DNA from 2 places in the Pseudoalteromonas sp. SWN166 genome. Region 2 is predicted to be linked to the other one. Evidence: riboswitches for the same ligand, from Rfam matches in the RefSeq annotation. Region 2 holds a riboswitch; the other holds the start of a gene.

Region 1 (7,717 bases), on a different contig from region 2:
ACTTGGCTGGGTTTTTATTACAAACTATTTAATTAACGTAAAACTTTAACGTTTTTGATAGTTTTGATATGCGCTTCTACACGACGGTTCTCTGCGTTTGCAGCTTTAGTGTTTGCATCATTTTTAAGACGCTCTTCACCTAAACCAACTGTAGTAATACGGTCTTTAGCAATGCCATCAGAAACTAATTGCTTAGCTACTGCATCAGCACGTTTTTTAGATAACCATTTGTTGTAAGTTGCTTTACCTACAGAAGAAGTGTGACCTTCTAAAAGTACTGTTGTATCTGGGTACTCTTTTAAGAATGCAGATACTTTTTCAATATCGTTTAAGTACTGAGTAGATACTGCTGAAGCATTGTTAGGGAAAGTCACTAATAAGCTTACAGTTACTTCTTTATCTTCATATAAAGTACAACCAGTGCCATCAACTGCATCAGTCATAGGCGTGTTAGCACACTTATCATCTGCATCAGGAATGTTGTCGTTGTCGCTATCTGTAGGAGCTACAGCTACTTCAATTACCTTAGGCTCTGGAGCTGGTTTAACTGGCTCTACAGGAGCTGAATTTTGGCCAAATAAGTAGTTAATACCAATTTTAGCGCCTACATCTGTGTAACCACGGTCAAGACCTTGGTATACAGCTGTTTCAGCATTTACAAATAAGCCATCTGTAATGAAATGTTGGTAACCAACACCTGCATTTAAGAATGTGTTGTCATCTACTACGTCCATTTCTTTAATACCGAAAAGACCGTAGAAAGGACCACCATTTAAATGGTAAAGAGCATCAATACCGTAACGCTCGCCATCAATACTGTTGCGGTTGCCAGCAACTTTATCAAAAGCATTAAAATCCATATCTGCATATTCAAGACGTGCGCTCCAGTAATCACTGAAACGGTAACCGGCTTCAACACCCCAGCCAGTTGATTCATTTACGTCAAGACCAGCTTGAGCACGCATGTTTTTCCAAGATGCGTCATAGTAGTCGCCAAATGCGCCAATGTAGAAACCTTCTTCTTTATCAGCAGCGAATGTAGATGCGCTAGTTGCAGCCAACGCGATTGCAATTGTAAGTGATTTTAATTTCATTGTTTTCTTCCCATTTGAACAATTTTAAATTGTAGCTAATCGATACTAGCTCAATCAGTTTTATATAGACTAACTGAGCCTTTGTTAATCAATACTTAACGAAAAATAAAGTTTATAACTTTTTTCTATGCCCAGTCACAACACACATCCACTTACTATAGGCGAAATTAAAACTTTATTGAAAAATAAATATAGTAGTTTTTTGTAAATTAGTACTTAGCAAGGAATGTAAGAGCAATTAAATTAAATGCACTTATAAATGTAAATGCAAAAAAACATTGCTTGGCTTTAATTCGGCGCATAATACCACCAGAATTAACATTCCCCTAGATATATGCGCATGTTTGATTAAAAAATGACTCTTTTTAATCATGTGGTTATATTTAAAGTTAAGAGTTAAGTACCACAAAAAGTCTGGTAATCATTATCATTTATCGGTGCAGCCTGAAACTCTGATAGCTTTTCATCATCAGAATACGGATTTCCCACTATTTTCATAAAGCGCTCTAGTAACTCACTAGACCCTGCAGCATTATACTCTGCAATTATTTTTTCGATCATATGGTTACGAGGAATTACACGAGGATTTGCCGCTCTCATTACTTCATAACTATTATTGTCAGTTAAGTTTACCCACTTAGCTCTCCATTTGATTAGCGACTCTGGTACTACTGTTTCTCCCTTTAAGGATTCAGTAAGTGCATCAAAGGTATTGGTGTAGTCGAGCTGGTTATCTTTTAATAGCGTTAATAACTCTGCAATTAACTCACTTCCGCTTGCATTTTTTGCACTCAAGCCCAGTTTTTTCTCCCACATAGCCGTAAACTCAGTATTAAACTGCTCAGCAAAACTATTAATAAATGGCGTCATTAACGAAACAGCTTGCTCGTCATCATCACTAATAAGCGGTATTAAGCTCTCAGCTAAGCGTGCGCAGTTCCAGTTAGCTATATTAGGTTGATTACCAAAGGCATAACGACCTTGTTTATCGATAGAGCTAAACACGGTGTCAAAATCAAAATTATTCATCATGGCGCAGGGGCCGTAATCAATGGTTTCTCCACTTACTAGCGTATTATCGGTATTCATTACTCCATGAATAAAGCCAACACGCATCCAGCTCACAACTAGCTTAACTTGGTTTTTAATCACAGCGCCTAAAAATGCTAAATAACGCTGCGATCCTGTATCGGTTATTTCTGGGTAGTGTCGCTCTATAGCTAAATCGGCTAAATTTTTAAGTCCTTCAACATCGCCTTGCGTCGCTAAATATTGAAACGAGCCAACACGAATATGGCTCGTTGCTAAACGAGTCACTATGGCGCCTGCTTGTGGTGGATTACGATAAACCGTTTCACCACTACCAACAACCGCTAAGCAGCGTGTGGTTTTAATGCCTAGTGCATGCATTGCCTCGCTCATTACGTATTCACGAATAGCAGGACCAAGAGCACAACGTCCATCTCCCCCTCTTGAGTAAGGAGTAGCACCAGAGCCTTTTAATTGAATATCCCACAACTGGTTTTTATCATCATTAATAGCGCCCAATAAATGCGCTCGCCCATCGCCTAAACGTGGTGAAAAATGTCCAAATTGGTGCCCAGAGTAACCAAGTGCTACCGCAGGAATCGCCTGTTTCTCGTTACCGCTAAAAGTGCTAGCACGCAAATCAGCTGCAACGTTAATATTAAACTCTTTTGCTAAGCTCTCGTTCCACAGCAATAACTGAGGAGAGGCAACACTTGCAGGGAAATCTTCTATCGCAAAGTTTTCCGTAATGTCTGTGTATCTTGGCACTAATTTCATGGTAATTCCTATTATTGCTGACTTATACCAACACGGTTGTCACCAACGCCATAAGCAACAATTAAACTTAACTCTTGCATACTTAAGCCGCTTTGCTTTTGCATTTCATTAAAAAAAGCTTGGGCAGCACTCAGTGATTTTTTAGTTTGTAAGCCGCCGTCTATAATTTTATGAGCACGTAAGTAATTCTCTACATCGCGTGATAGTAAAAAAGTATCTTTACCAAGTGCTCGTAGCGCATAAGGTCCTGTATTTCCGCCTAAACGCGAACCATGTTTTTTTAAATACGCCCATAAACCAATAATATCGTCTGCTGGCCAATTAGCGACAAACTGGCTAAAACTGCCATGTTCCCCTGCTATTTCGTGGATCATGTAAGCATTTTCGGTAATTGTTTTTACTTTTTTATAGTTACGAACGATTCGCTCATCCGTTGCTTTTTGTTCCAGCATATCAGGTGGCATCATTAATAACTTATCAACGCTAAAATTCCAAAAAACCTCTCTAAAGCCTGGCCACTTATTATTAATGACTGACCAATAAAAGCCGCTTTGAAATACTTTTCGAGTAAATTCCTCAAGCCAATCGTCGTCACTTAACGTGCTTAGTTGTTTTTTAGATAGCGGTTTTGCAAGTAATAACTTAAGCATTTTTTCGGAGCCTTTTCGCTCTACCGCTCGCTTATAAATATCGCTAAATTTTTCCATACTAATTAAATACCTCACTACTTATATTGCTAGTGTACGAGAAAAGCACCCAATACGTAACCACTCCCATTATGGATGAATGAATATGCATTTAGTCGCTTGACACCTAGACGGCTTAAATGCTTTAATCGCCGTAATTACCCTATTTAAATTGCACAGGTTTGTAAGTTTTTACTCTACAAACAGGTGTAAAGGGCTAGAAGAGGTGCGTTATTCAGGTAGCGTATGTTAGGAGCGCAAACTCCAGTGAGCATACGTGAGGGGAATTAACGCCGAGAAGTAACCACTTTTGCGAGGTGTTTATTTCGGGCGACTAGGTTGAACCCTAGCGACTGTCACCAATAGCTGCTTATAAAAGCAGCTTATTAGTTTGGTGGAGAGCTTCTGGTCTTAAATATTAAGGCCGTGCGCCCTATTATTTTAAGCCCATTCGCTCTTCGAATTATTAGTTCGAACGACGTTAATGCGGCTCCTTCCATAAAGCTTTTTAACTCTTCGAATAATACCAATTGCATTAAATTAGTTATCGCTAAAATGATCACGTTTTTAATAAAGTTGGTACAAATTATAAGTTCGTGAGAGATGATCAACAACTTCAATTTAAACGACTACTCATTGTGGACCGCGCTCGTAACGCCATTTGATCAACACGGCGATGTTGACTACAACACGTTAACTAAACTGGTTAGCGATCAAGAAGCGGCACATAACGGTATTTTACTACTTGGCAGTACGGGCGAAGGTTTAGCACTCACGCTAAAAGAGCAACAAGCCATTGTTGAACACGTATGCCAACTAAAACCAGCAGTACCACTCATGGTTGCTGTGGGCGGTAGTAACTTAAAGCAACAAATTGAGTGGGTTAACTACTGTAATACACTCCCAATTCATAGCTTTTTACTTGGCTCACCGCTTTATGCAAAGCCTGGCGCTATAGGTCAAACTCATTGGTTTGAAAGCCTACTTAATGCAAGTGTTCACCCGTGTATGCTTTATAACGTACCGGGTCGAAGTGCTGTTAGCATTCCAACGGCAACAATTCAAAACTTACAAAATAATAAAAATTTATGGGCACTAAAAGAAGCGAGCGGCAGCATTGCTCAGTTTGAAGCTTATCGCCAAGCAGCGCCTAATTTAGCTATTTTTAGTGGCGACGATGCGCTAATGCCATATTTTGCCCAAGCCGGTGCAAAAGGTTTAGTGTCGGTAGCTGCAAATGCATGGCCCGCACAAACTCACGAGTTTGTTAAACGCAGCTTAAGTGGTCAACACCCTAATTTATTTGCCCAGTGGTCAAGCGCTATTAATAGCCTATTTGCTGTTGCAAACCCTATTCCCGTAAAGGTATTGATGCATTTGCAAGGTCGCTTAAGCAGCCCGCAACTTCGTCCACCTTTAACACACCTTGAGTTAACTCAAACCGATTGCATCACAACTGCAAACAACACCATTTTATCTTGGCATTAAATACAGGTTTTTATAATGAGCTGGTTAGAACTATTAAATAATTTAGAATCGGGCGCAGTACGCGCAGCATCACAAAACGAAAGCGGCCAATGGCAAGCTAACGTAGAAGTAAAACAAGGCATTTTGGATGCCTTCAAAAATGGCACTAATACTGAGTTTGCAGGTGGTTTTGTTGATAAACATAACTTAGCTCCGCAAGAATTTAGTACTGACGATGGCGTACGTATGGTGCCGGGTGGCTCTAGTGTTCGCCGTGGTGCTTATGTTGCTAAAGGCACGATTATTATGCCACCAGCGTATGTAAACATTGGTGCATACATCGACGAAGGCACAATGGTAGATAGCCACGCATTAGTTGGCTCGTGTGCACAAGTAGGTAAAAACGTACATTTAAGTGCTGCAGTGCAGCTTGGTGGTGTACTTGAGCCAATTGGTGCAAGCCCAGTAGTTGTAGAAGACGACGCCTTTATTGGCGCTGGCTGTATTATTGTTGAAGGTGTAGTCATTAAAAAAGGTGCAGTACTTGCCCCAGGCGTGCGTTTATCGGCGACTATTCCGGTATACGACTGCGTAAACGAGCGCCAACTAGATAAAGGCGAGCCAATCCCAGAATACGCGATTGTAATACCAGGCTCTCGCCCTGCGTCAAACGAGTGGGCGCGCGAGCAAGGCTTAAGCATGTCGTGTGCGTTAATTGTTAAATACCGCGACGAGAAAAGCGATGCATCGTTATTGCTTGAAGAGGTTTTACGATAATGAGCTTTTTGAGCACGCCTATCAAAACCGCTGTAAATACAATTACACAACAACTTGATACACCTTTTTTTGTTTACGACCTAGATCAACTAAACGCGCATCTTGCACGTTTAGTTGCGCAAACCGATGTAAAACTGTGGTACGCGGTAAAAGCAAATCCACTGTCTAAAATTATTCAAAGCTTAGACAACGCTGGTTTTAATTTTGACGTAGCAAGTAAAGGTGAGCTTGAGCAAGTGCTAGCACAAGGTATTAGCTCACAGCGCGTGCTCAACACAGGGCCTGCAAAAAGCCCTAAACAAATTAAACACTTTATTGAGCGCGGAGTACGTATATTCGTAGCCGAAAGCCTCAATCAAGTACGTTGGTTAAACCAACAAGCGCAACTGCAAAATACGCAGTTACAAGTATTACTCCGAGTGCAATTACGCTGGCCTGAAGGTGAAAAAAATCCACTGGGCGGCGACAGCCTTACACCGTTTGGTTTGGGTTGTGATGAGTGGCAAGCACTCAATGTAACCGACTACCCTGCACTTAAGTTTGACGGCTTACATATTTTTCAGTGGGGCAACATGCTTAGCACGCAAAAACTAAGCGACTTGTGGTCACAAATGATTGCACCTCTTAGCCAACTTGCCAGCGATTTAAATATTAGCCTTAAAATTCTCGATTTAGGTGGCGGTTTAGGTATTCCTTATACACAAAATGAAGCAACGCTTGATTGGGATGACTTAATAGCTGCGCTCGCTAAAATTAAAAATGATGCGGGTGTAGAGGAATTATGGATGGAACTTGGTCGTTATGCCGTTGGCGAATGTGGTCATTACGCAAACCCAGTAATAGAGCGCAAACAAAACTATAATCAACAGCAAGTCATTTTAAGCGGCGGTATAAACCACTTATTACGCCCTGCTGTTACCAGCCAAGATTTTCCTGCTGCGTTACTGCGTGAATCCAGTGCTAAAACTCAAGCGGTCACTTTATACGGCCCACTTTGTACAGCGCTTGATTGCTTGGGTGAACATAACTTACCAAGCGATTTAAATGAGCACGACTGGCTAGTGTTTAGCCAGTGCGGTGCTTACGGCTTTACCGAAAGTATGCCGTATTTTTTATGCCACGAGCTCGCCGGCGAGTACACATTGCAAAACGGTGAACTTACCTGTGTTCGCCAAGCCGAAAATGCCAGCCACTACTTAAGGTAATAAGCATGAGTAATACAACACACATCGGCCAAGAGAACATTGTAGTAGGGGAAGTTGCAAACGGCTTACCGCTTACAATTCCGGTGTATCGCCTAAAAGGTAATGGAACAGGACCAAGCGTTTATATTCAGGCCAATATGCATGGCGCTGAAGTGCAAGGCAACGCAGTTATTTTTCAGCTACTTGAGCAATTAAAACACCTAAACCTTAATGGCGATATTACATTAGTACCTTATGCTAACCCAATTGGTTGTAATCAAAAATCTGGCGAGTTTACCCTTGGCAGGTTCGATCCGATTACGGGCACTAATTGGAATCGCATGTATCACTACAATAAAAATTTAGTGGCACAGTTTGCACAAAATCATACCCAGTATGACGACGCGACATTAAAAAGTAACTTCAAACAGGCGCTTATTGACGAAGTAGACAGCAAACTTAACGGCCCTGCTTATTTACTTAATACGGGTAAACGCATTGCACTTAACCTACAAAAGCTCGCTCATCAGGCTGATATAGTACTCGATTTACACACAGGTCCTATTTCAAGCAAGCATTTGTACTGCCCAACCTATGCAACCGACAGCGCGCGTTACTTTAATATTGAGCATGTATTGCTTATTCCTAGTGATTTTGACGGTGCGATGGATGAAGCTAACTTTTGCCCATGGTGGCATTTAAG
Region 2 (7,717 bases):
CTGTAGCTTTAGGCTCTTAATTTGTTTTTGTGTTTCGCTAATGCGGTAGTCAAGCGTGTGAAGGCTTTGCCCTTGTGCGCTGGTTATAGAGTGCGAAAGCGACTCGTAATCTTGCTTTAATTGAGTCAGGCTGGTTTTAAGCGTGGCTTTATTTATCAGTTCAAATTCGCTTTTAAGCGCATCGTAATCTAAAAACCACTGCTCAATTTGAGTTTGTCTGCGCTCTATGTCGCGCGATTGCTGTACGTATAGGCTTTGCTTTTGCTCAAACTCGTGTTTTTCGTGCTCTATATCTTCAAGCGCAATGCCCAATTCATTAAGTTGCGACTCTTGATAGGTATCAAAATCAATCAGTGCTTGGTCAATTTTAGGCGCGTACGCCGCTAATTTACCTTTTAGTACCGTTTGGTTTTCAAGCATTGATTCAAGCGCTGCTATTGGCTCTTGCATTGACTCAAGGGCTTTTAATTCGCGTTTTGAGCGGTTTACTTTATCAAACGAGCGGCGCCATACTTCATAAAAGTCGACCTTAGAGTTCGACATATGGCGTTCAAACACGCGTAGCATAAAGCGTTTTACGTCGCTTGCGCCTAATTTGTGTAAGTTAAGAATGCGGCGGAATATTTCTTTATAAATAGAGGAGTCTTGCACATTATTAAGCGGGATCATTTTTAAGTTAATGTCGCCGTCAAACGGGGTTGCGCCACCAGTCAATAGCGCGTTTAGCTCTTGTGCTTTAAGCTCAATAGGGTTGTAATTAAGCGATTTTAAATGGTTGAACAGCTTGGTAAATTTAATAATTGTTTTACCTTGCGTGTACTGCTCTAAATCAAGTTTACCTTGATAACAAAAGTACTGATGCGCGTAACCGGCAATTTTACCAAGCCCCGCAACGCCAATCACTACCGAGCCATGAGGTAAGTTCGCTTCGAGTAAAATGTACGACTGATCGGATGAAAAATAAAACTTACGGGTTTCATCTAAATCGTGTCCGTCCCATTCTGTTAAGCGCAAATCGTTAATAAGCGGAAACTGCAGTGCGTTAATAACCGAGCTTTTACCTGTGTTATTTGGCGCACAAATAGAGCTGCTTTTATCAAGCGGGATCACACATTTTGCATAGCCTGCGGTGTTAAGTAGGGCGAGTTTACTTAGTCCGTATAGATTTTTCATTCCTCGTCCTCTGTAATGTAGGTTTCTTCGTTTACTTCCATGAGTGCATCTATGTAGCGGTGAATTGGCGCTTGTAGCATAAAGCCGCCTTCTACTTCACGGGCTAAACCTAAGCGCACCATGCGCAGGTAAACATCTTTGCGCAAATCAGATCCCGAAAATATCTCAAGCTGATCAAACAAGTGTTTGTTAATTTGCACCAGCGTTTGCATGAGTTCTAAATCGTTTACGTCGTCAAACAATGCGCGCATTGGGTCTTTACCCGTATTGGCGTAGTGTTCAATTAAAATGTAAATAGTGAGCGCGATAGCGCGAGATATCTTGCCCATATTTGGCGTGCTTTCGTCGCTACCAAAATAATAAAAGCCACGGCTGTCGTGTTTTAAATCGTTGCCTAGGGCTGTAAATAAGGCGCTGTAGCTTTCTATGTGTTGGTCAAGCTCTTGCCACATTACGTTATCTTGCTCGCAAATGTGATAACCCGCTACTAATTTTTTATTAATGGCTTGTAGATGGGTTAGCTCGTCTAAGTTTATGTGTGTCATGGTTTATTTACCTGCCTTTGAATCTGGCTGAGGCTCTGAATTAAATGGATATAAAGAAAAGTGCTGACCGGCAATTTTTACGCGGGCTTTTTCATCGCTTTGAATTATTTTAATATCGCTGTCGCTGACTAATTTTTGATACAAAAATAGCATTTCGTCGGCATCGAGATTTGGGTAGCTTTCGTCTAAAAATTGCAGCAAGGGCTGCGGCTTTTTGCGTTTTTTATTAAAGCGCTTAGCAAAGCTGATTTTAACATCGTTGTAGTCAGGAATATTAGGCGTAACAAATGCAGGCACGTCTTGTTGATCTGGCAATTGGTATTCTTCGTGTTCAAATTCAACCAAGCTTGCCATGTAAGCCACAATATGACGTTGCTGACCAAGCGAATATCGCTGTGCGTCGCTCACAAAATGTGGCTGTACAGCACTTAGCATGTTGTCTACGCCATTTTTGCGCACAAGCCCAAGTACTTTGGCTGCTTGGCGAGTAATTAAGTTATTACGGCGTAACTCTTCGCGCAGCGGCATAAGCATATCGGCACTTTTACGTAAGCTTTCTCGACCCACTAAATGCATTTCGAGTATACGAGTACGTAATTGCTCCAGCATGCGTTTGTCGTTGTACGCTTTACCTGAGCGCTCAATATGAATAATTTGCTTACTTATTTGCTCTTCAATGAGGGTAAAACACGCATGAAATTCACCGCGAATATCAACCATTTCAAGCATGGGCTCTATGTATTCGTCAAACGCTTCTATTACCGCTTTATAACGCTTTTGCAGCGATTGCACCGCATTATTAGATTTAGCTTGTTCAACAATATTTAAAATAGCGTTTTCGTTATGTGCGTATAGCTTCATTATTTTACGCACCCGATCATCCATAATGCGGCTGTAGCGGCGTAAATCGTCAAAGTCTTCTATTTCGCCAGCGTTATCTAGGCGGTTACCTAAGCGTGCTAGGTCGTCTACTAATACGCTAATTTCTTGCGCTAAACCTAAATGCTCTTCTTGCAGTAAAAACGTAGCAAAGTCGGCAATAGCACGATTTATTTCAAGCTGCGATGATTTAGCCAGTGGAATTAAAATATCTTGGTTTAACAAACGATTTGTTTCTTTATAAATACGCTCGTTTGACCAAGTAGGCTGTTTTTGTTTAATGGCGTTTTGTACGTCTTTCAGGCTAAAGTCAGCCATTTTAAAACGTTTAAATAATAGCTCTAGTACACCCCAATGTTCAGTTATGGTGTTTAGTAGCTTTTTAGCTGGGATCATAAGAGGTTACAACATCCTAGTATTTTATTATTGAGTTCTTTTAGAAGACTCATTATTACGTATTTTTAATTAACCTTGTCTGTATATAGTATTCGTTTTTAGGACCATTTAATAATAGTTTTTGCATAGAGGCAGTGCTAAAATTCGCGCCGTAAATAGGCACATGAAATGGAATGTTATTTGTGTGTTCTTTAAAACTATATCAAAGGTTGTTTAACTACCATGGTTTCCTCGATTATTCTAACCCTGATAGCGATTGCATTTTTACTGATCGTTATAGAAGATATAATCCATGTTAATAAAGCTAAAACCACGCTGTTTTTTGGTACGCTTTGCTGGATTCTTCTTTTTATATACCCACTTCACGGGCAAAGCCCCGATACAATTCAACACCTCCTAAACGAAAATATTTTAGAAATTGCCTCTCTATGGTTATTTTTAATGGCTGCAATGACCTTTGTCGCGTATTTAAATTCAAAGGGGTTTATAGAAAATATTGTGCACCGCGTTATGCCAAAAAGTATTAGCGAAAGAAAGCTGATGTTTTTGGTAGGTGGTTTTGCATTCTTGTTTTCGTCGATTTCAGACAACGTAACAGCCACGCTTATATCGCTTGCGGTTGTTATGTCGTTAAAACTTGAACCTAAAAAACTCATTAAATACGCCACGCTTATTGTGTTTGGGGTTAACTCAGGCGGGGTATCGTTAATAACCGGTGACGTAACCACACTGATGATATTTTTAGATGGCAAAGTAACCATAGCTCATTTATTGCTGCTTATAGCGCCAGCACTTGCAAGCGTTATGCTGTTAGCTGCGCTACTGTCTATCGGTATGAAAGGGCGAGTTGAATTTGCCGGTGCGGGTAAAACCCGCATTGAAAAAACCGACATTACCATTGCTGTTATATTTTTATCTACCGTAATTAGCACACTTACGCTTAGCGTAATTTACAGCGTACCGCCTTTACTCACCTTTTTGTTTGGCTTATCAGTTATGTTTTTAGTGGCGCAATTTTTAATGCGCAAAAAAGATATTAACAAAGACATAATCGATTTTGTTCGCGATATAGAATACGACACATTATTGTTTTTTGTAGGTGTACTTTTACTTGTAGGTGCATTAAAAGAAATTGGCATGTTGAGTAAATTTACCGACCTATACACGGTAATGGCGCCAGAGTACGCAAACTACTTAATGGGCATATTATCAGCAGGGGTCGATAACGTACCACTTACTGCTGCATTATTAAAAGCCGATATAGTAATGAGTCAACAACATTGGTTGTCGTTTACTTATGCAACGGGCGTGGGCGGTTCAATGCTTATTATTGGGTCGGCTGCGGGTATTATTGCCATGAGTAAAGTTAAAGCGCTTACCTTTATGAGCTACTTGCGTTTATCGCTGCATTTATTAATTTGTTACACGGTTGGATATGCGGGCTCGTATTACATGGGCAGTTTTATTTAACTCATAAATTATTAAATGCTTGACAGCTAGACGTCTAAACGATAACTTTCAATGCCCCGCTACTTAGTGGGGTTTTGTTTTATTAGCCACTGGTTAATAAAGCATTCAGAAGAGGTGCGATACTTAGGTACTTAATGTTAGGCGACGAAAGCCGATGATCATTAAAGAGGGAAGTACTCGCCGAGGAAAATAATGATACGTCGTCATTGTTTTTCGGTTTATGGGGCTGAATCCTCAAAACTGTCACCAATATAGGTGGAGAGCTTCTGGCAGTGGACTTATCTTCAAGCATTCCTTTGCCAAGTTCTTCTTGTTTTATTGCGATTTGGATATCGCGAAAGGAGACTAAATGACTACCCAATCAGCGCCACAAACAGTGCCTCAAACAGAGTTAAGCGCAAAATCAGATTACATCGTTGCCAAATTTGGCGGAACAAGTGTTGCCAATTTTGAAGCGATGAGTCGCTGTAGCGAAATTATTGTTGCAGATAAAAGCGTACGTATTGTTGCCGTGAGCGCTAGTGCCGGCGTAACTAACCACTTAGTTGCACTGTGTAAATCAAGTATTACCTCAAGTGAGCGCCAAGAACACATAAACGGTGTGCTTGCTATTCAACAAACTATTTTAGATGAGTTATCGCTTGATGCCGATTTAGCGGTTGGCTTTAACGAAACTCTAAAAGCATTTCAAACACTGGCTCAAGAGTCACTAACAACCGATCAGCAACACGATGAGCTACTGAGCTTTGGTGAGCGTTTATCGTCGTATTTGTTTGCTCAGGTGCTGCGTTTAAACGGTTTAAATGCCGATCGATTTGATGTACGCAAGGTGCTTAAAACCGACAGCCAATTTGGTAAAGCAACGCCCAATGTTGCAGCTACAGCGCAAGCTGCTAAAGAACATTTAATCCCGCTGTTAGATGAGCAGGTAATTGTGACTCAGGGCTTTGTTGGCAGCGACGAATACGGTCAAACCACAACGCTAGGACGTGGTGGTTCTGACTACAGCGCTGCATTATTAGCGGAAGCAATTAACGCTAAAAGCGTGCATATTTGGACCGACGTAGTGGGTATTTTTAGCACCGACCCGCGTTTGTGCGCAAAAGCGACGCCTATTGCACGTTTAAGTTTTGACGAAGCCGCTGAAATGGCAACCTTTGGCGCAAAAGTATTACACCCAGCAACTATTTTACCAGCAAGCCGTAGTCACATTAACGTATTTGTGGGTTCTAGTCGCGAGCCTGAGCGTGGCGGTACGTGGATTGAGCGCGAAAAATCGCAGCAACCTGGTATACGCGCAGTAACGCAACGTAAAAACCAAATATTGCTTACGCTTAAAAGCCCAGAAATGCTATTGGCTAGTGGCTTTTTAGCACGCGTATTTACACTATTAAGTGAATACAATATATCGGTAGATTTGGTAACCACATCAGAAATCAGCGTAGCTATAACCCTTGATAACGCGCAAAACGCCTCGCGGCCAGAGCTTGATCAAGAATGCCTAGATAAGCTTGCAGAATTTTGCCATGTGTCGGTAGAAAACAACCTAACATTGGTGGCACTTATTGGCTCTGAGATTCAATTACGCCAACACGAAATGAACTTAATGAGTGTACTAAAAGACTTTAACATTCGATTAATTTGTCACGGTGCTAGTAAGCACAACCTGTGCTTTTTAGTAGAGCAAACTGAGTCAGATAACGTAGTACAGTCTATTCATAGCCGTTTATTAGAAAACGATTTTGCTGCTTAAATAATTTTACTATTAAGAAGCGGTTATTCAGGAAAGCGATTTATTAAAGTTAACTAGTAAAATCAGTTAATAAAGTTACTTAACAAAATCAGTTAATAAAATCATTTAATAAAAAGCATCGCCAGTCGATGCTTTTTTTATGCACCACACTCACATCAAAACAAACATTGCTGTCACTGCTATCAGCTACAGTAACGTGATTGCTGCAAGCACTCAGCTTTGCATTATGTAATTCGTCAAACACATTGGGGCTAAGTAGTTTTGCAATAGGGCGGCTGGTGGCTTTAGCAAGTGACTCTTTTAATGTCCAAATTCTAAAAAACGTATCTGCTTGGGCTTGGGTATTAGTAGGCTTGGTGATAAGTGTAATTTCATCATTATGATAAAAATGCTTAGCAAGCTTTTCAAACGGGCGCTTTAGGCTTACTTTTTCAATATCAAACCCAAACTCGCTTTTATCAAAATTAAGCGCGACGCCAACCAAACCATGCGAGTGCGAAATGCAGGTATTAATAACATCACCACTTACATGTATTTGCAGCTTTGAGCTTGCCTCGTCAAATTCGGTACTCATTTTATTAAGCGCTACGTTCGCATGTTGCGGCTGCGTTATTTTAATAAGGTGTTTTAACAATAACCGCGTCGCTAAATATTCTTGCTTAGCTTGAGGGCTTTTGCGGCGGTTTATAATGGTTAACTCAAATGGGCTTAAGCAATCGGGTAAATTAAAGTCACTAAGCTCAAGTGTTTTAGCATTAAATAATAAAATACTGTTACTCGCTAAAGACAAATTTGCCAATTGAGTTGAAGTAATACTCAAAGCGTTTTTAAAATAGTGTTCAGTCATAAAAGCCCTAAAGCAAAAGAAGTCGCTGATATTGTGAGCGGTTAACGCCACTAATAAAGGCTGGGTACAATTTTATTACTCAGCTGGCATGAAATATGGTTTAATTCACAATAATCAAAATAATAACAGATTTGTAGATGTATGGCACAAGTGCGTGATGGGTTTCAAAGCCGACTTGGTTTTGTTTTAGCCGCTGCTGGCGCAGCAGTGGGTTTAGGTAATATTTGGGGTTTTCCTACGCAAGCGGCCAACCATGGCGGCGGTGCATTTTTATTGGTTTATTTTATTGTTATATTTTTACTTGCGCTTCCTGCGCTGTATACCGAACTTTATTTAGGTCACAAAGCACAAGCTAATCCTGTAAAAGCATTGGGCGATGCATGGCAAAACACTAACCGTAAAGTTGGTGCTGCGGCAGGTTATATTGGCCTTGCAGGCGCAGTTGTTATGCTAAGTTTTTACTCAATAGTGGCAGGGTGGATGCTCTCGTACGCTATTGAACCTATAACCACCTTTTTTGGATTTACAGGCGCAAGCGAGTTTTTACATAGCGACTCAGTGCTGCGTAATTTTGTATTTACGCCGCTTATGCTTATTTTAACTGCCAGTATTATTTTAAAAGGGGTTAAATCGGGAATCGAAACCTGGTCGCGC

The links. A riboswitch is a leader RNA that binds a small molecule or an ion and turns the genes downstream of it on or off. The one in region 2 is predicted to bind lysine.
Region 1: it holds a riboswitch for lysine, as region 2 does, so the genes downstream of both, dapA (4-hydroxy-tetrahydrodipicolinate synthase) here and lysC (lysine-sensitive aspartokinase 3) in region 2, are expected to answer to the same signal.

What each region holds. Positions count from the first base shown of each region.
Region 1 is NZ_JADYXB010000012.1:55,646-63,362, reverse strand. Features, by position in the region: gene I6F49_RS09510 (OmpA family protein) at 33-1,094, opposite strand; gene I6F49_RS09505 (protein adenylyltransferase SelO) at 1,491-2,900, opposite strand; gene I6F49_RS09500 (DNA-3-methyladenine glycosylase I) at 2,912-3,607, opposite strand; lysine riboswitch at 3,800-3,999, shown strand; gene dapA (4-hydroxy-tetrahydrodipicolinate synthase) at 4,190-5,074, shown strand; gene I6F49_RS09490 (2,3,4,5-tetrahydropyridine-2,6-dicarboxylate N-succinyltransferase) at 5,090-5,830, shown strand; gene I6F49_RS09485 (PLP-dependent decarboxylase) at 5,830-7,035, shown strand; gene I6F49_RS09480 (succinylglutamate desuccinylase/aspartoacylase family protein) at 7,041-7,717, shown strand, end outside.
Region 2 is NZ_JADYXB010000010.1:93,839-101,555, forward strand. Features, by position in the region: gene I6F49_RS08430 (ATPase) at 1-1,173, opposite strand, end outside; gene I6F49_RS08435 (condensin complex protein MksE) at 1,170-1,718, opposite strand; gene I6F49_RS08440 (hypothetical protein) at 1,722-2,993, opposite strand; gene nhaD (sodium:proton antiporter NhaD) at 3,216-4,463, shown strand; lysine riboswitch at 4,565-4,737, shown strand; gene lysC (lysine-sensitive aspartokinase 3) at 4,813-6,216, shown strand; gene I6F49_RS08455 (4'-phosphopantetheinyl transferase family protein) at 6,305-7,063, opposite strand; gene I6F49_RS08460 (sodium-dependent transporter) at 7,205-7,717, shown strand, end outside.